2 regions of the Mycolicibacterium arabiense genome follow, and region 1 is predicted to be linked to the other one. Evidence: riboswitches for the same ligand, from Rfam matches in the RefSeq annotation. Region 1 holds a riboswitch; the other holds the start of a gene.
The links. Region 1 has a riboswitch for glycine ahead of G6N61_RS14480 (L-serine ammonia-lyase). Riboswitches for the same ligand answer to the same signal wherever they lie in the genome.
Positions count from the first base shown of each region.

Region 2: it holds a riboswitch for glycine, as region 1 does, so the genes downstream of both, gcvP (aminomethyl-transferring glycine dehydrogenase) here and G6N61_RS14480 (L-serine ammonia-lyase) in region 1, are expected to answer to the same signal.

Region 1 is NZ_AP022593.1:2,673,675-2,682,692, reverse strand. It holds gene G6N61_RS14515 (NAD(P)H-dependent glycerol-3-phosphate dehydrogenase) at 1-822, opposite strand, end outside; gene G6N61_RS14510 (YajQ family cyclic di-GMP-binding protein) at 935-1,426, opposite strand; tRNA gene G6N61_RS14505 (tRNA-Tyr) at 1,526-1,608, shown strand; gene G6N61_RS14500 (hypothetical protein) at 1,796-3,331, opposite strand; gene G6N61_RS14495 (septum formation family protein) at 3,683-4,153, shown strand; gene G6N61_RS14490 (serine/threonine-protein kinase) at 4,439-5,740, shown strand; gene G6N61_RS14485 (hypothetical protein) at 5,750-5,971, opposite strand; glycine riboswitch at 6,105-6,198, shown strand; gene G6N61_RS14480 (L-serine ammonia-lyase) at 6,345-7,718, shown strand; gene G6N61_RS14475 (SEC-C domain-containing protein) at 7,722-8,069, opposite strand; gene G6N61_RS14470 (hypothetical protein) at 8,366-8,704, opposite strand; gene G6N61_RS14465 (alkaline phosphatase D family protein) at 8,858-9,018, shown strand, end outside.
Region 2 is NZ_AP022593.1:589,805-598,822, forward strand. It holds gene G6N61_RS04510 (malate synthase G) at 1-1,221, shown strand, start outside; gene G6N61_RS04515 (substrate-binding domain-containing protein) at 1,340-3,427, shown strand; gene gcvP (aminomethyl-transferring glycine dehydrogenase) at 3,520-6,351, opposite strand; glycine riboswitch at 6,444-6,581, opposite strand; glycine riboswitch at 6,582-6,679, opposite strand; gene G6N61_RS04525 (MerR family transcriptional regulator) at 6,751-7,374, opposite strand; gene G6N61_RS04530 (bifunctional nuclease family protein) at 7,598-8,092, opposite strand; gene ftsR (transcriptional regulator FtsR) at 8,140-8,883, opposite strand; gene garA (glycogen accumulation regulator GarA) at 8,883-9,018, opposite strand, start outside.

The DNA.
Region 1 (9,018 bases):
TTCGATCGACTTGCCCTGCCCGAGTTGCTCGCCGACGTGCCGGTTGCGACTGCGCTGGCTGGTGCAGGTGACGATGAGGTCGCCCATCCCCGCCAGGCCGGCGAAGGTGTCCCGGTGCCCGCCCATCGCTTCGCCGAGCTTCGACATCTCCCGGATCGCGCGGGCCATCACCATGGCGCGGGTGTTCTCCCCGATGCCCAGCGAGTAGCCCATGCCCACGGCGATGGCATAGACGTTCTTCAACGCACCTGCTATCTCGACGCCCACCACGTCGTCGGTGGTGTAGGTGCGAAACCGCTTGGTGCGGAACAGCTGTCCCAGGTTCGCCGCCATGTGCTGGTCGGGCATCGCCAGCACCGCCGCGGCGGCGTAGCCGTCGGCGACCTCGCGTGCGATGTTCGGTCCCGCGAGGATGCCCGCAGGGTGGCCGGGCAGCACCTCGTCGACGACCTGGCTCATCCGTAGGTTGGTGCCCTGCTCGAGGCCCTTCACCAGCGACACCACCGGGACCCACGGCCGCAGCTCCTTGGCCAGCTCCTCGAGGACGCCACGGAATCCGTGCGACGGGACGCCCATGACGACGACGTCGGCACAGTTCGCGGCTTCGCTGAAGTCCGTGGTGGCGCGCAGCGTGTCGGCCAACTCGACCTCGTCGCCGAGGTACTTCTCGTTGCGGTGCCGGTCGTTGATGTCGGCGGCCGTCTCCTCCGAACGCACCCACTGCAGCGTCGGTCCGCGTCGCGCGCAGATGGATGCCACGGTGGTTCCCCAGGAGCCGCCGCCGAGGACGACGACCCTGGGTGCGCGTTGATCGGATGTCATGGCGATCAGGGTATGGCCGACCCGCATCTGCGAGGCCGTTTTTCCCGCCGAACGTCGATTACCGCAACGGTCGAGCGGACGAACCGTGGCTCAACCCGACAGTCGTCGGCGCCTAGCGATAGTTCACGAACTGCAGCGCGACCTCGAGGTCCGCGCCACGCAGCAGCGCCTGGACGGCCTGCAGGTCGTCGCGCTTCTTGGAGCTGACGCGGATCTCCTCGCCCTGGATCTGCGCCTTGACGCCCTTGGGGCCCTCGTCGCGGATGAGCTTGGTGATCTTCTTGGCGTTCTCGCTGTCGATGCCCTGCTTGATGCTGCCTATGACCTTGTAGGTCTTGCCCGACGGCTGCGGGTCACCAGCGTCGAACGCCTTCATGGAGATGTCGCGCCGGATCAGCTTCTCCTTGAACACGTCGACGGCGGCCTTGACGCGCTCCTCGGTCGTGGAGGTGAGGATGATGCCTTCCTCGCCCTGCCATTCGATGGTGGTGTCGGTGCCGCGGAAGTCGAACCGGGTGGACAACTCCTTGGCCGCCTGGTTGAGCGCGTTGTCGACCTCCTGACGATCTGCCTTGCTGACGACGTCGAAGCTTGAATCCGCCATGGGAGTCCTCCTCACGAGGGTGGGTGCGTTTTCGTCTTGGGACCATCCTCGTTGTACCCTGCTAGTCGCACTAAACCCGGGTCGGGTGGCGTGCGTCCCGGCAGGTTGCCCGAGCGGCCAATGGGAGCGGACTGTAAATCCGTCGGCTAACGCCTACACAGGTTCGAATCCTGTACCTGCCACACGAATCAGGCCCCCTCTGCGGAGGGGGCCTGATTGCGTTCTGTAGACCAGCAGCGTCCCGCCTCAGCGTCCTCACAGGACGATCTCCGTACCGTCGAACGCAGGCAAGGTGGCCTACACCTCGGCCGCCTGGCCGAGGTCTCGCCGGCCCTAAGGGTCGGCGGGACCGTCTAAGCGCGTAGGCGCCTACTTCAGCACGACGACGACGGCGTACCCGTCGTGATCCCCGGTGGTCATGGTCGCGGTGTTGTAGGCGTTGTTCAACGGGACCATGCCGCCGTAGGTCGCCTTGCCGCTGGCGATGAGCCGCTTGGCCAGCGCGTTGCGGGCCACGTTGGACGACACGTAGGCGTGCCTCGGCAGGAACTCGTAGATCACGAACTCCTCGGTGCTGAACGCGCCACTCCAGACGTACCCCTCGGCCGTCTCCACCGGGTCGGGCCCGAAGATGCGGCCGTGGTTGTTGGGGAACAGGAAGAAGTTGTCGGAGAACCCCAGCAGCGGTCCGGTGGGCTGCTGCCCGTAGAGGATGTCGTCGATCGCGCCGCGGAAGCCGGTGCTGTGGAAGGGCTGGCCCGGGAACCCCGACCAGAACATGGCGCAGTTGAGCTTCGCGGTGGATTCGGCCGCGGACGACGACGTCGGGTCCACGATGATGACGTTGACCGGCTCGAGGACGGTCCTACCGCCGTACGGCAGTCCGCCGTAGTCCGCGATCTGACCGTTCGGTTCCAGCATCCACTTGCCGATGTCGCCGTACGGCGTCGCCACGTCGTCGGTGGGGCTGGGCACGCCGACGGCCGTCGACGGCACCGCGTTGGTCGGGATCGTGACGGACGGCCCCTGCGGGAAGATGTGGGTGACACCCCAGATGAAGCGTTCGATCTCCCGGTGGACCAGCTGCAGTGCCGCCTGCACGATCGGGAACGGTGCGACGGGTGCGTCGCCGGTGCCCGCAGTCGGTGAGATGCCGAGGGCGGACAAGACGTGGCCGACGACCATTGCGATCGGGTTGGCCGGGGCCGGCTTGGCCTGAGTCGGCGAAACCGGGGAAATCGCAACGACATTCGTGGACACCGGTGCTGCGGCGGGCAGTGTGCCACCCGTTGCGACGACAGTCGTCACGATGGCCTTGGGCACCGTCGCGTCGGACTCGTCGACGACGTCCTTCACGGCGGCCCCGTGGGTAGCGACGATTCTCGGGGCTTCGGCGGGCTTGGTGCCGCCACGATTGGCGGGCGAATTCGAGTCGGAACCGCCCGGCCCTTTGGGCGCAAGGGCCGACACGACCTTCTCCGGGATGCCCACGACCAACTCGGGCAGCGTCTTCGGCTCGTCTTCGACGGGCCGATCCGCGTCGCGGCCGTTGCCCAGCTGCATCGTCGGGACGTTCGACGGCGGGTCGGTCTCGTCGTCCGTCGAAGTCTCATCGGTCGACGGGGTGTCGGTGTCGGTCGCTCCGGTGTCGGTCGACGTCTCGGCCGTACCTGCGGTCGCCCCGGTCGAGCCCGTCGACGTGTCCGGCGAGGACTGTCCGGTCGAATCGCTCGAGGCGTCCGGACCCTCCGCGTGGGCCACGCCCGCGCCACCGGCCACCGCCGCTCCGATGCCCAACGCCAGCGCGAGTGCGCCGACGCGACCGACGAACGATGCCGCACTCGACGCCAATGGTCGCGAATCCCGTTGGTGCGTCCCGATGATCGACGCGCTGTGCCGGCCCATGGTCGTTCCCTTCGCCCCCCGCGGATCGCCACGACTGTCCGCGTCCCCTGTAGTTCGGACGAAGTCTAACCCCGACGACCTGGCTTTCCGCAAACGATCCGAGCCGCGAGCGGACGGACGATCGCGTGGCAGGGCGTAACGATCTTGTGCACCAGAACGATGGCGCTCCACCTGCGTCGATGACGTCGGGTCGGCAACGGCGCAACGACCGCGCGCCCGATCATGACGACGCGACATCGTTTGCCGCGAGCAAAGGCAATCGTGAGCGTTTCGAGCGAAACGGGTCGCCCTCTCAGACCGTCGTCCATACTCGCCGGGAGGCGACGATTGCTGTCCGAAGGAGACGCGCTGGTGAAGCACTCGATGGCGGTAACGGCGTGTGTCATGGCGACGGTCGGCGCACTATCGGGGTGCATGGGCCGGCTGCCCACCAACGAGGCCAGCTCGACCGCGACGGCACCTCCGGAACAGGAGGGACGATCGGTGGCGTCATACTTCCGGGCCGGCGACTGCATCGAGGAGATCTCGCCGTCCGCGACGGCCGTGACGCTGGTCGACTGCACGGAGCCACACGCTGCCGAGGTCTACGCCGTGTTCGCGCTGCCGGACGGGCCGTTTCCGGGCGACGCCCGCATCCAGGAGTATCAGGACAGGTGCAGCAGGGCGGCTCTCGCGGAGTACTCGTCCGCCGCGGCGAACGACCCGTCCATCGACACCGTCAGACGATCCCCGGATCAGGCCTCGTGGGACATCGGAGATCGATCAGTGACCTGCATCGTCACCTTCGATCCGCCTAGGCGGGGCTCCATCCGTCAGCCGTGACGGCAAATGTGCCAACTAATTGTTTCGATCGGGCCATATCGGATACCGCTCCAGTGGGCCGCGCTGCTTGTCGACGCACATCGAAGAGCAGGTCCAGCGAAGCCCCGTCGCGCTTGCGTTCAGACAGAAGCGCGATACGAGAGCGGCGGGGCTTCGTCTCAAGTATCGGCAATCGTTCGGGATCGCCAAAAACCTGACGGCCGCGTTCACATTTTCTTCAGAACCGACCGGATCCGCCCGCGTGGCGACGTTTACGCATGGGTCAACGGGGATAGCCTCCCGACCATGGACGGTCCCGGCCTGTTGGGCGGCCGATACGAACTCCGCGACATCCTCGGGTTCGGGGGAATGGCCGAGGTCCGTGACGGCTGGGACACGCGTCTGGACCGGGCCGTCGCAGTGAAGCTGCTCTACCCGGGCTTGAGTTCGCAGCCCGAGACCCGCGAACGGTTCACCGTCGAAGCGCGCTCGGCTGCCGCGCTCAACCATCCCGACATCGTCTCGATCTTCGACTTCGGCGACGACGACGAGTCACCGTTCATCGTGATGGAGCGGTTGCCCGGCGAGACGCTGGGCGACCGAATCGAGCTGGGCCAGCTGTCGTCGGCCGAGGTGCGCGAGGTGCTGTGCAGCGTGTTGTCCGCGCTGTCGGCGGCACACGCGGCGGGCATGCTGCATCGCGACGTCAAGCCGGGCAACGTCCTGCTGACGTCGTCCGGCGGGGTCAAGCTCGCCGACTTCGGCATCGCGAAGACCCCCGGCGGGGCCCACACGACGACCGGTCAGATCGTCGGCACGCTGGCCTACCTGAGTCCCGAGCGGATCGCGAGCAAGCCGGCGTCCATCGCCGACGACCTCTACGCCGTCGGCGTGGTCGGTTACGAGGCGCTGACCGGCGAGAAGCCGTTCCAGCAGGACGAGATCATGCCGTTGGCCCGGGCGATCCTCGAGGAGGATCCGGTGCCCTTGACCACGCTGCGCCCCGACGTGGACCCCGACCTCGCCGCCGTGATCGAACGGGCGATGTCGCGCGACCCGCAGCGCCGGTTCGCCACTGCCGACGACATGCGCGACGCACTCACCGGGGGAGCGGCCCGCCGGTTCACCCCCGCCCGGCCCGTCGCGTTCGCAGCTCCCGTGAGTCAGCCACCGGTGTCCGCACCGTCGACGGGCTCGACTTCGCGGCCGATCACCAGGGTGTTCGACGCGCCCACCGACACGTTCCCGGCCGTGTCCACGAGTGCCGTCGACGACGGGCACAGGGCAGGCAGGGGCCGGGCCGTCGCCGTGGCATCGGCAGTCCTGTGTTCGATGGCAGCGCTGGTAGTGGTGTTTGGCCTCGATCGGTCGCCGACGTCGACACCGAGCGACACCGAGCCGGTCAGCATCAGCACGCCCGCCGCGCCGCCCCCCGCACCGCCGCCGCCTGCTCCGCTGACCGTCACTCAACTGGCACCCGCCCCGGTCGTCGAGCCGCAGGCCCCCGCGCCCGCTCCCGTCATCGAGCAGGCCACGCAGCAGAAGGAGCGCGGCGGCAACAACGGAAACGGCAAGGGCAACGGCAACGGCACCAAGAAGCCGAAGTAGCTCAGCGGTCTAGCGGATCCACTTCCACGGCTTGTCCCAGTGGCCGGGCGGTACGCCCACGACGTGGCCGATCTGACCGGGAGGCACGCCCAGCCACTGGCCGACCTGTCCCGGCGGCAGCTTGGGATCCCAGTGATCGGGGTCGGCCTGGGCGGGCGCACCCGCCGCCATCGCACCCAGTCCCATGGCCGCGGAGATCGCCGCCGTGGCTGCGAGCTTCTTCACGTTCACCGGTCACTCCCTTCGTTCGGTCACGCCTGTGCCCATGATCAACACCCGGCACGGCGGTCGTGTTCCGGCATCGTCGTTGCCCGACGCCGCGGTGCTTCCGGCGGTACCCTCGGTGAACAACTGAACATGCCGTAGACGCGTGGCGGGAGAAACCTCCTCAACCGGAGGCGCCGTAGGAGCAATGTCCTCCCCAGGAATCTCTCAGGCCCAAGCACCGCCGCGTCGAGGCGACTCTGGAGAACAGCGACCGCACTGCAGCCGTCGCTTACCGAAGGTGAAAGGCGTTGCGGCGCCCAAACTCTCAGGTGCCAGGACAGAGCGGGGAGGTGCCGTATTCGATGCCCTCCTGGGCGCGACGAAACCGGAGTGCCTCGTGACCATCAGCGTGTTCGATCTCTTCACCGTCGGCATCGGGCCGTCGAGTTCCCACACCGTGGGGCCGATGCGCGCCGCCGCACGCTTCGTCGAAGGCCTCTCCGACGACGGCGTGCTCGCCGCAGTCCGTGACCTGCGGGTGGAGCTGTTCGGCTCGCTCGCCGCCACCGGCGCAGGCCACGGCACGATGTCCGCGGTGCTGGTGGGGCTGGAGGGCCTGCATCCCGATCGGATCGATGCCGACGACATGGCAGCGCGGCTGCAGCGGATGCGCGAGACGGGTCTGGTCCGCCTCGGCGGGCAGGTCGAGGTTCCATTCCGCGAGGCCGACATCGCGCTCTCACCGCAGATCGTCCTCGACCGGCACCCCAACGCCATCACGCTCACCGCTCTCGGCGAGGACGCCGACGTGCTCGCCGCCAAGACGTACTTCTCGGTCGGCGGGGGGTTCGTGGTCGCCGAGGAAGAGGCCGCCCCCGACCCGGGGCAGGCCAAGGGCGTCGTCTTCGGATCGGCGCGCGAACTCCTCGACCTGGCGACCCGCCGCGACACGTCGATCTGCTCGGTCATGGCCGAGCACGAGCAAGCCCTGCGACCGATGCCCGAGGTGCGTGCGCGTCTACTGCACATCCGCGACGTCATGGCGCAGTGCTTCGAGCGCGGCATCGCCCAGGACGGCTACCTACCCGGCGGGCTTCAGGTCCGCCGGAGGGCGCGGGCCTGGCACGAGCGGCTGGCGGCCGAGGATCCGGAACGCGATCCCGTCTTTGCCGAGGATTGGGTGAACCTGGTAGCGCTCGCGGTCAACGAGGAGAACGCCGCGGGCGGACGCGTCGTCACGGCGCCCACCAACGGTGCGGCGGGCATCATCCCTGCGGTCCTGCACTATGCCGTGCACTACTGCCCGGCAGGGCGGGCCGACCCCGACGACACCGCCGTTCGCTTCCTGCTGACCGCGGGGGCGATCGGGTCGCTCTACAAGGAACTCGCATCGATCTCCGGCGCGGAGGTCGGGTGTCAGGGCGAGGTGGGCTCCGCGGCGTCGATGGCGGCGGGCGGCCTCACCGAAATCCTGGGTGGCACACCGGCTCAGGTTGAGAACGCCGCGGAGATAGCGATGGAACACAGCCTTGGTCTCACGTGTGATCCGATCGCCGGGCTGGTGCAGATCCCCTGCATCGAACGCAACGCGATCTCGGCGGGCAAGGCCATCAACGCGGCACGGATGGCGATGCGCGGCGACGGAACCCACCGGGTGAGCCTCGACGAGGTGATCGAGACCATGCGGGCCACCGGCCGGGACATGAGTTCCAAGTACAAGGAGACGTCCGCGGGCGGATTGGCCGTCGCCGTCAACGTCGTGGAGTGCTGAGCCCTACCCGCGTCCGTGGCAGCTCTTGTACTTCTTGCCGCTCCCGCAGAAGCATGCACCGCGCCGCGGTATCGGCATCTCGTCGAGCCGACCGGCGAGGGCCTTGTCGATGACGTCGTCGAGCCTGCCCGGTGTGGCGGGTTCCTCGGACAGGATCCAGATCGTCAGCAGCACACCGACGATGGCGGAGAGAGCGGTGGCGACCACCGGCGGCTCAGCGGACTGCCCGCGAAGCCACCTCGCGAGTGGGGCGGACACCGGTTCGACGGTCTCCGCCAGGACCTCGACCGACTCGGCGGAGTCGACGGTGCGCAGGGCCGATTTGAGCTGGAACAGGTCGCGCGCCGGCATCCGGTAAAAGACGCCGTCGAGACCGAGGCGGTTTACCTGACGTCCATGACGACGGGACCGATGCATGCGTGCCGCATGTATCGGAACGGATGATCGCAGATCGGGCAAGCTCCATCATCGTCTTGCTGCGTCACCGCCTGGTGCGGTCGGAGGCGGTGGGCGACCATGGTGGTGGTGTGCGTGAACAGCGTGGACAACATGACAGTCCCCCCAGACGTCGAGCGATGTTTTCCCCGTGGACCAGCATAGACCGGGAAAACCGACGTGGACGTCAAAAGTTAGCAAATTCTCCCGCGTCAGCCCGGCGGGGCCGGTGCGGGGGTCGGCGCCGTGGCCGGCTGCCTCGGCGCGGGCCCGGGTGCAATCCCGGGAGCCTGACCGGGTGCGGGGACGGCGCCGGGTGCGGGCGCGCCGCCTGCCGGCGGTGCCATGCCCGGCCCCATCGGCGGAGGCGGTTGCTGCAGTGTCGGTGACGGCGTGGTGGGCTGCGCGGGGATCCGGTCGACGCCGTTGCCCTTGACGATAAGAACGGCCAGCACGATGAACCCGGCCAGCGCGATCACTGCCAGCGCCGCAAGCGCATACCAGAGCGCATTCGCTGCCTTGCCTACCTGCGGTGACGTCGTCGTCGCCATTGAGCACCACCCTTCGCGCTGCCGAGTGTAGCGAGACGTTTCGGCGCCGAAGTGTCAACCCTTGCGGCACGCGTGCCGCGATCGTAAGACCATGGGCGGACGCCGTACGCCTGCGCGTAACCGCTGCGACAGTCGCCCGGCAGACACTGCGCCGTGCCCATCACGCCGAACCGGCGCAGCGTGCTCAAGGCGGGTGCCGTGTTCGCCGCACTGCCCGTCGTCGGGTTCACCGATCGCCGGCGAGCCGGACCTCTGGCTGGCGACCCATTCACTCTGGGCGTCGCGTCCGGTGAACCCGCGCCCGACGGCGTAGT
Region 2 (9,018 bases), 2.1 Mb from region 1:
GAACTGGTGCTGCCCGGCCGCAGCCTGCTCTTCGTCCGCAACGTCGGACATCTGATGACCAACGACGCGATCGTCGACGCCGAGGGCCGCGAGGTGTTCGAAGGCATCCAAGATGCCCTGTTCACCGGCCTGATCGCCATCCACGGTCTACGCGACGGGTCCGTCGACGGCGGTGCCAGCGGCCCACACGCCAACAGCCGCACCGGATCGGTCTACATCGTCAAGCCCAAGATGCACGGGCCCGACGAGGTGGCATTCACCTGCGAGCTGTTCAGCCGCGTCGAGGACGTCCTCAACCTGCCGCAGGGCACGCTCAAGGTCGGCATCATGGACGAGGAGCGGCGCACGACGCTCAACCTCAAGGCGTGCATCAAGGCCGCCGCCGACCGCGTGGTGTTCATCAACACCGGCTTCCTGGACCGCACCGGCGACGAGATCCACACGTCGATGGAAGCCGGGCCGATGATCCGCAAGGGCGCGATGAAGTCGCAGCCGTGGATCAAGGCCTACGAGGACGCCAACGTCGACGTCGGTCTCGCAACGGGGCTCTCCGGCCGCGCGCAGATCGGCAAGGGCATGTGGGCGATGACCGAACTGATGGCCGACATGGTCGAGCAGAAGATCGGGCAGCCGAAGGCAGGCGCGACCACCGCGTGGGTGCCGTCGCCGACCGCCGCCACGCTGCACGCCATGCACTACCACCAGGTCGACGTGTTCGCGGTGCAGAAGGAGCTGGCAGGCAAGACCCGCACCACCATCGACGAACTGCTGACGATCCCGCTGGCGAAGGAACTTGCCTGGGCGCCCGAGGAGATCCGCGAGGAGGTCGACAACAACTGCCAGTCGATCCTCGGCTACGTGGTCCGCTGGGTCGAGGCGGGCGTCGGCTGCTCGAAGGTGCCCGACATTCATGACGTCGCTCTGATGGAGGACCGCGCCACGCTGCGCATCTCCAGCCAGCTGCTGGCCAATTGGCTGCGCCACGGCGTCATCACCGCCGAGGACGTCAAGGGCAGCCTGCGTCGGATGGCCGCGGTGGTCGACGAGCAGAACGCCAACTCCCGCGATTACCTGCCGATGGCGGCCGATCCGGACGCGAGCATCGCGTTCCAGGCGGCCGAGGAGCTGATCCTGTCCGGTACCCAGCAGCCCAGCGGCTACACCGAGCCGATCCTGCATCGCCGCCGCCGCGAGTTCAAGGCACGTCACGCCGGCGTGTGACTAGACTTCGGCGGAGCCGAGTGACCGGTCGCTCCCACGCGGCCGTACTCGACGGTGCAACGAGTCTCATGACGACCAAGAAGACGACGCGCGAGCAGAAGGAGCACAGGGGTTAGGAATGGGCAGGCACAGCATTCCCCACCCCGACGACTCGGATCAGCAGCCCGGGGCCGACGGTCCCGTCGACCGGTCTGACGACTTCGCCCAAACCGGTTACGGCGCAGACGATTTCGACCGGCCGGACCCTGACCGTCCGCGATATGGCGACCCGGTCGACGACGGACCCGACTACCGGGACGACGGGTACTGGCAATCCGAGCGCGAGGCCGGCTCCGACGATGCCTACGGCAGGTCGGACGACGCAGCAGGCGAGTTCGACGACGCCACAGCCGACGAGTCGCCGACCCGCGCATTCGCATCCCGACCGCCGTCGACCGGCCCCGCGCACGGCGGCGACTGGGACGGCGGCGAGTGGACCGGAAGCCACCGCGCGGTCACGGCCAAGCGGCGCGGCGTCAGCGTCGGCGTGATCGTCGCGCTGGTGACCGTCGTGGTGGTCGTCGCCGGAGTCATCATGTGGCGCTTCTTCGGTGACGCCCTGTCCAACCGGTCGGAGGTGTCGGCCGCCCGCTGCGTGGAGGGCGAGGTCGCCGTCGCGGTCATCGCCGACGCGTCCGTCGCCGAGCAGGTGCAGACCGTCGCCGACCAGTACAACGAGACGGCCGCGCCGGTGGGCGACAAGTGCGTGAAGGTCGGCGTCCGTCCCGCCGACTCCGACCAGGTGGTCGGCGGCTTCACCGGCCAGTGGCCGGGTGAACTCGGCGAGCGGCCCGCGCTGTGGATCCCGGCGAGTTCGATGTCGGAGGCGCGGCTCGAGACGGCGGCAGGCGCCGCCACGGTCAGCGACAGCCGCTCGCTCGTCACCTCGCCGGTACTGCTGGCCGTGCGTCCCGAGCTGAAGACCGCTCTCGCAGAGCAGAATTGGGCTGCCCTGCCCGGCCTGCAGAGCAACGCCACGGCGCTGGACGGACTCGACCTTCCGGGCTGGGGTGCGCTGCGCCTTGCCCTGCCGAGGTCGGGTGACGCCGACGCCACGTATCTCGCGTCCGAGGCCGTCGCCGTCGCCGCTGCGCCCCGCGGCGCCCCGCCCACCGCGGGTGCGTCGGCGATCAACACGCTGCTGGCAGGCCAACCGGAACTCGCCGACGACAAGACGTCCACGGCGCTCGACGCACTGCTGGCGGGTAGCGACCCGGCAGCCTCGGCCGTGCACGCAGTCGCCGTCACCGAGCAGCAACTGTTCCAGCGGGGTGCCTCCCTCTCCGACGCCAAGGACAAGCTGGCGGGCTGGCTCCCGTCGGGTGCCGCCGCGATCGCCGACTACCCCACCGTGCTGATGTCGGGTGACTGGCTCGCCCAGGAACAGGTCAGTGCGGCCAGCGAATTCGCGCGCTTCCTGCGCAAGCCCGAGGCACTCGCGGAGTTCGCGAAGGCCGGCTTCCGCGCCGAGGGTGCCGAGACGCCCACGAGCGACGTCGTCGACTTCGGTGAGCTGGGCGCTCCGCTGGCCACCGGAGACAACGCAACCCGCGCCACGCTGGCCGAGGCCGTCGCATCGCCCGCCCAGAGCCCGGCCGTGACGATCATGCTCGACCAGTCGATGAGCGCCGACGAGGGCGGCCGCAGCCGTCTCGCCAACGTCACCGCCGCGCTGGAGGAACGCGTCCGGGCACTGCCGCCCACCGCGGCGCTGGGCCTGTGGACGTTCGACGGCGTGGCGGGCCGGTCGGAAGTCCCGCTCGGACCGCTGAGCGACCAGGTCGGCGGACAGCCTCGCTCGACGGTGCTGGCCGACAACCTGCGCGGCCAGAGTGCGTCGAACGGCGGTGCGGTGTCGTTCACGACGATGCGGCTCGTCTTCAACGAGGCGATGGCGAACTACCGCGAGGGACAGCCGAATTCGATCCTGGTGATCACGTCGGGGCCGCACACCGATCAGTCACTCGACGGTGCCGGCCTGCAGGACTTCGTCCGCGGCGCCTTCCAGCAGGGACGGCCGGTCGCGGTGGACGTCGTCGACTTCGGCGCCGACCCGGACCGCGCCACGTGGGAGGCGGTGTCGCAGATCACCGGCGGCACCTACACCAACCTCAACGCCTCCACCGGGCCCGAACTGGCCTCGGCGCTCACCGGCGCCCTGGGCTAGCCCCGCTCCCCACTTCTCGCCGAACGTCGGTTACCGCCACGCCCCCAAGGGGTTTCGCGTGGCGGTAACCGACGTTCGCGGGGGTCAGGCGGTCAGGCGAAGGCTTCGACCGGCGGGCAGGAGCACACCAGGTTGCGGTCGCCGTACGCACTGTCGATGCGACGCACGGGTGGCCACACCTTCGCGCGGTACGCCTTGCCCAGCGGGTAGGCGGCCTGCTGGCGGGTGTACGGGTGCGTCCACTCCTCGACGAGCAGGCTCTCCGCGGTGTGCGGGGCGCCGCGCAGCGGGTTGTCGTCGACCGGCCAGGTTCCCGAACCCACCTGGTCGATCTCGGCGCGGATCGCGATCATCGCCTCGCAGAACGCGTTGACCTCGTTGAGACTCTCACTCTCGGTGGGCTCGACCATCAACGTGCCCGCCACCGGGAAGCTCATCGTCGGAGCGTGGAACCCGTAGTCGGCCAGGCGCTTCGCCACGTCGTCGACCGTCACGCCGGTGTTCTTCGTGATGCCGCGCAGGTCGAGGATGCACTCGTGGGCGACCATGCCCTTCTCGCCCGTGTAGAGCACCGGGTAGTACTCGTCGAGGCGCCGCGCGACGTAGTTGGCCGACGCGATCGCCGTCAGCGTCGCCGCCCGCAGGCCCGGGGCACCCATCATGCGGATGTACATCCACGTGATCGGCAGGATCGACGCCGACCCGTACGGTGCCGCCGAGACGGTGTACGTGTCGGAGAGCTCCCCGGCCAGCGGGTGGCCCGGCAGGAACGGGGTCAGGTGCGAGCGGACGGCGACCGGGCCGACACCGGGGCCTCCGCCGCCGTGCGGGATGCAGAACGTCTTGTGCAGGTTGAGGTGGCTGACGTCGCCACCGAACTTGCCGGGCCGGGCCAGACCGACCAGCGCATTGAGGTTGGCGCCGTCGACGTACACCTGGCCGCCCACGTCGTGCACCGCGGCGCAGATCGCCTCGACGTCCTGCTCGAACACGCCGTGGGTCGACGGGTACGTGATCATCAGCGCCGCAATCGCATCCGCGTGCTCGGCGATCTTGGCGCGCAGGTCGTCGAGGTCCACGTCGCCGTTCTCCCGGCACGCGACGACCACGACCCGCATCCCCGCCAGCGCCGCCGACGCCGCGTTGGTGCCGTGGGCGCTCGACGGGATCAGGCAGATGTTGCGCTGCTCGTCACCCCGGCTGAGGTGATAGGCCTGGATGGCCAGCAGGCCGGCGTACTCGCCCTGGGACCCGGCGTTGGGTTGCAGCGACACCGAGTCATAGCCGGTCAGCTTGGTCAGCCACGTCTCGAGTTCGGCGATCATCGAGCGCAGGCCCGGGGTGTCCGAGGCCGGCGCGAACGGGTGCTGACGGGCGAACTCGGGCCACGTGATGGGCTCCATCTCCGCTGCCGCGTTGAGCTTCATCGTGCACGAGCCCAGCGGGATCATGCTGCGGTCCAACGCGATGTCCTTGTCCGACAGCGACCGCAGGTACCGCATCATCTCGGTCTCCGTGCGGTACCGGGTGAACGCGGGGTGGGTCAGGAACTCCGACGAGCGGGTGTGCACCGCAGGCCCACGCCAGTGCTGGCCGCCGCGAGTGGCGCCGAACGCCTCGAGGACGTGCTCGACGTGCAGGGCGGTGGTGGCCTCGTCACACGACACGGAGACGTGGTCGGCGTCGACCAGCCACACGTTGATGCCGCGCTCCTTGGCTGCGGCGCGCACCTGCTCGCCGCGGCCGGGCACACGGGCCAGCACGGTGTCGAAGAACGCGTCGTGCACGACCTCCACGCCCGCCGTCTCGAGCCCCGTCGCGATGCCCAGTGCGTGGCCGTGCACGCGGTGTGCGATCGCGGTCAGCCCGTCGGAGCCGTGGTAGCTGGCGTACATCGCGGCCATGACGGCCAGGAGCACCTGGGCGGTGCAGATGTTGCTGGTGGCCTTGTCGCGGCGGATGTGCTGCTCACGGGTCTGCAGAGCCAGGCGGTAGGCGGGTGAGCCGTCGGCGTCGACGGAGACGCCGACGAGGCGACCGGGCAGCTGGCGGGCGTGCTTGGTGTGCACCGCGAGGTAACCGGCGTGCGGGCCGCCGAAGCCCATCGGAACGCCGAAGCGCTGGGTGGTGCCGAACGCGACGTCGGCGCCGATGTCACCGGGCGGGGTGAGCAGCGTCATCGCCAGCAGGTCCGCGCCGACGGCCACCAGCGCGCCGCGCTCGTGGGCCTGCTCGATGAGCCCGCTCCAGTCGGTCACGCAACCACTGGCACCTGGCGACTGGACGATCACGCCGAAGAAGTCGCCCTCCGGCAGGCCGTTGCGCAGATCGGTGGTGACGACCTCGATGCCCAGCGGCTTGGCCCGCGTCTCGATCACGGCCGCGGTCTGCGGGTAGACGTCGGAGTCGACGGCGAGGCGGTTGACCGACCGCTTCACCGCGCGCTGCATGAGCGTCATCGCCTCGGCGGCCGCGGTGGCCTCGTCGAGCATCGACGCGTTGGCGACCTCGAGGCCGGTCAGGTCCTCGACCATGGTCTGGAAGTTGAGCAGCGCCTCGAGCCGGCCCTGGCTGATCTCGGGCTGGTACGGCGTGTACGCGGTGTACCAGGCGGGGTTCTCTAGGATGTTGCGGCGCAGCACGGCCGGGGTCAGCGTGTCGAAGTAGCCCTGCCCGATCATCGACACCGCGACGGTGTTCGACTCCGCGCGCTCGCGAAGTTCGGCCAGCGCCTGCTCCTCGGTCGCGGGGGCGGGCAGGTCGTCGAGGCCGGGTGCGAGGCCCTCGGTGGTCAGCGCGTCGAGAATGCCTGCGGGCAGTGCCTTCTCGGCGAGTTCGCTGAGCGACTCGACCCCGATGACGTCGAGCATGGTCGCGACCGCGTCGGCGTCGGGACCGATGTGACGGTCGGCGAACCGGGGCACGTGGTGCTCGTTCGAGGGATGGGGATGGCTACCGGACACGTGGGCCTCATTTCGACACGGGGGCGCAGGACGCTACCCAGAACCGCTCGCGGTCCTCCCCCTCTGTCGTCGACCCGTAGCGGGCGCCTGAGAGATTCGGCGTCTGAGGCGTCTCTGCCTCGGTGTCGTGGCGCCTTTCCCCATGGGCGGGTGTGCCGGACGTGCCGACGCACCACTTTCCAGAGGCATCGGGGCCCCAAGCGGTCCTTGTGCCTGAGAGGTTGATGGAGAGGTATTGCTCCTTCGGCGCCCGTCGCTGGCGACGACGGAACTCTCCCGCAAGGGGGACGATGCAGGTCGAGTCTACCGAACGGTTGGGTCAGCCGCGTCCGCGGCGGCCGTGAACCGCGGCGGCGTCAGTCAGCCGATCTTGCGGTCGCGGCTCTTGCGGCGCGAGGCCAGTTCGTCCTCGGGTGCGGCGATCGACTCGCCGCCGTCGGCACGCTCGCCGGGGAAGTCCGCGATCGCACCGGTCAGCTCGCGCATGGCGCCCGAGACGGCGATGCCGAACACGCCTTGGCCGCCCTGCAGGAGGTCGACGACCTCTTCGGCCGACGTGCACTCGTAGACGGTGGTGCCATCGGAGAACAGCGTGATGTTGGCGAGGTCCTGCACGCCGCGCTGACGCAGGTGGTCGACCGCGACGCGAATGTTGTGCAGCGAGATGCCGGTGTCGAGCAGTCGCTTCACGATCTTGAGGACCAGGATGTCCTTGAACGAGTACAGACGCTGGCTGCCGGATCCGGCCGCGCTGCGGATCGACGGCACCACCAGCGACGTCCGTGCCCAGTAGTCCAGCTGGCGGTAGGTGATGCCGGCGATCTGGCATGCGCTGGGCCCGCGGTAGCCGACGAGTTCGTCGGGCACTGAGTCATCCGGGAAGAGGCGACCCTGCACGTATTCGTTCACGACGGCCGGTGGGGCCTGCGTGTGCGCGCCATCGGAAGTCGAATCCAACTCTCCTTGACGTGGCGTGTCGCCCACTGCCCATCCTCTCGCCGAATCGAACCCGCTTCGTGCGCCGCAGCCGGAACTCCGACGCAGCACGGTTGCTCAAGCTCGAGTGTGTCGAGCATACGCTCCCGGCCGGGCCCTTGAATGACTGAAGTCTGATCCGAGTATGGCTGCCCGGCACGCGGATTCTGGAAACATGCGCCGCGTGTCGAAGCTCGTCGGCCAGATGAGACGCATCCGTGACCAACGGCCGTCAGGTGGCCTTGAAGTCGTCGGGTGACACCGAATCCAGGAACTCCTTGAACTTCTCCACCTCGTCCTCGCGGACGGCGCCGGTGCCCTCTTCGTCGTCCTCGTCGGGGATCAGCAGGCCGGCCTCGGCCAGCACCGCCTCCTCGACGTAGATCGGCACGCCGACGCGAAGCGCGATCGCCACCGAGTCCGACGGCCGCGCCGAGACCGTGATGTCGCGGTCGAAGACGAGGTCGGCGTAGAACGTCCCCTCCTGGAGGTCGACGATCCGCACCTCCTTGAGCGAATGCCCCAGCGCGGTGATCAGATCGCGGATCAGATCGTGGGTCAGCGGCCGCGCGGGTTCCACGCCCTGCTGTTCCAGCGCGATGGCCGTGGCCTCGGTCTGACCGATCCAGATCGGTAGATAACGGTCGCCATTCGACTCGCGCAGCAACAGGACCGGTTGGTTCTGCGGCTGTTCGATGCGAATGCCGACTACGCGAACCTCGCCCATCTGTGCCTGCCCTCCGCACCCTCAGATCGTCGATCCGAGTCTAGTCCTCAGCGATCCAGAACGTCGCGCACGGCGGACTTGATCAGCGAGGTGTGCAACGTGATCGCCAGAGCAGCCACCTCACGCGCCAGATCGTCCGCCCGGTCTCGTGCACCCTCCCGGCGGGCCTTGTCCACCGGTCCCGCAATCTGTGCGATCAGGTCCGACTGCCGGTCGGCCGCCGACCGGAACGCGCGCAGGTGCCGCGGCTCCACGCCGTACTCGGCGAGCGCCTTGGCGCACTGGGCCGTCACGACCGCGTACTCGTCGAAGAACCCCGCCGCACCCGGCTTGATGACGCCTGCCTTCACCAGCGACCCGAGCAGGGCTTCGTCGACGCCGGACCGCGCGAGCAGGTCCTCGCGGCTGAGTCGGGCGGGCGTGCGCGCGACCGACGCCGCGTCGGCGCCCACCCCGTCGGCGCCGGCGTCCGACACGGGAACCAGGCGGGGCGCGGCGTAAGCCGAACCCACCGTGGGCAGTTCGCCGTCGGGTTGCTCGTCGAGTTGCGCCTTGATGACCTTCAGCGGCAGATAGTGATCGCGCTGAGCGGTCAGCACGAAGCGCAGCCGTGCGCAGTCATAGGCGGTGAAGCGCCGATACCCCGACGGAGTGCGTTCCGGCGTGACCAACCCTTCGGCCTCCAAGAACCGGATCTTGGAGATGGTCACGTCCGGGAAGTCGGGTCGCAGCAGGTCGAGGACCGCCCCGATCGACATCCCGGCGAACGCAGGGGTGTCGGGGGCGGTCACTAGCCGCTCGAGCTGCCGTCGTCGCTCTTGGGCCCGGTCAAGAAGACCAACCGGAACTTGCCGATCTGCACCTCGTCGCCGTTGGAGAGCACCGCCGAGTCGACGGGCTCGCGGTTGACGTAGGTGCCGTTGAGG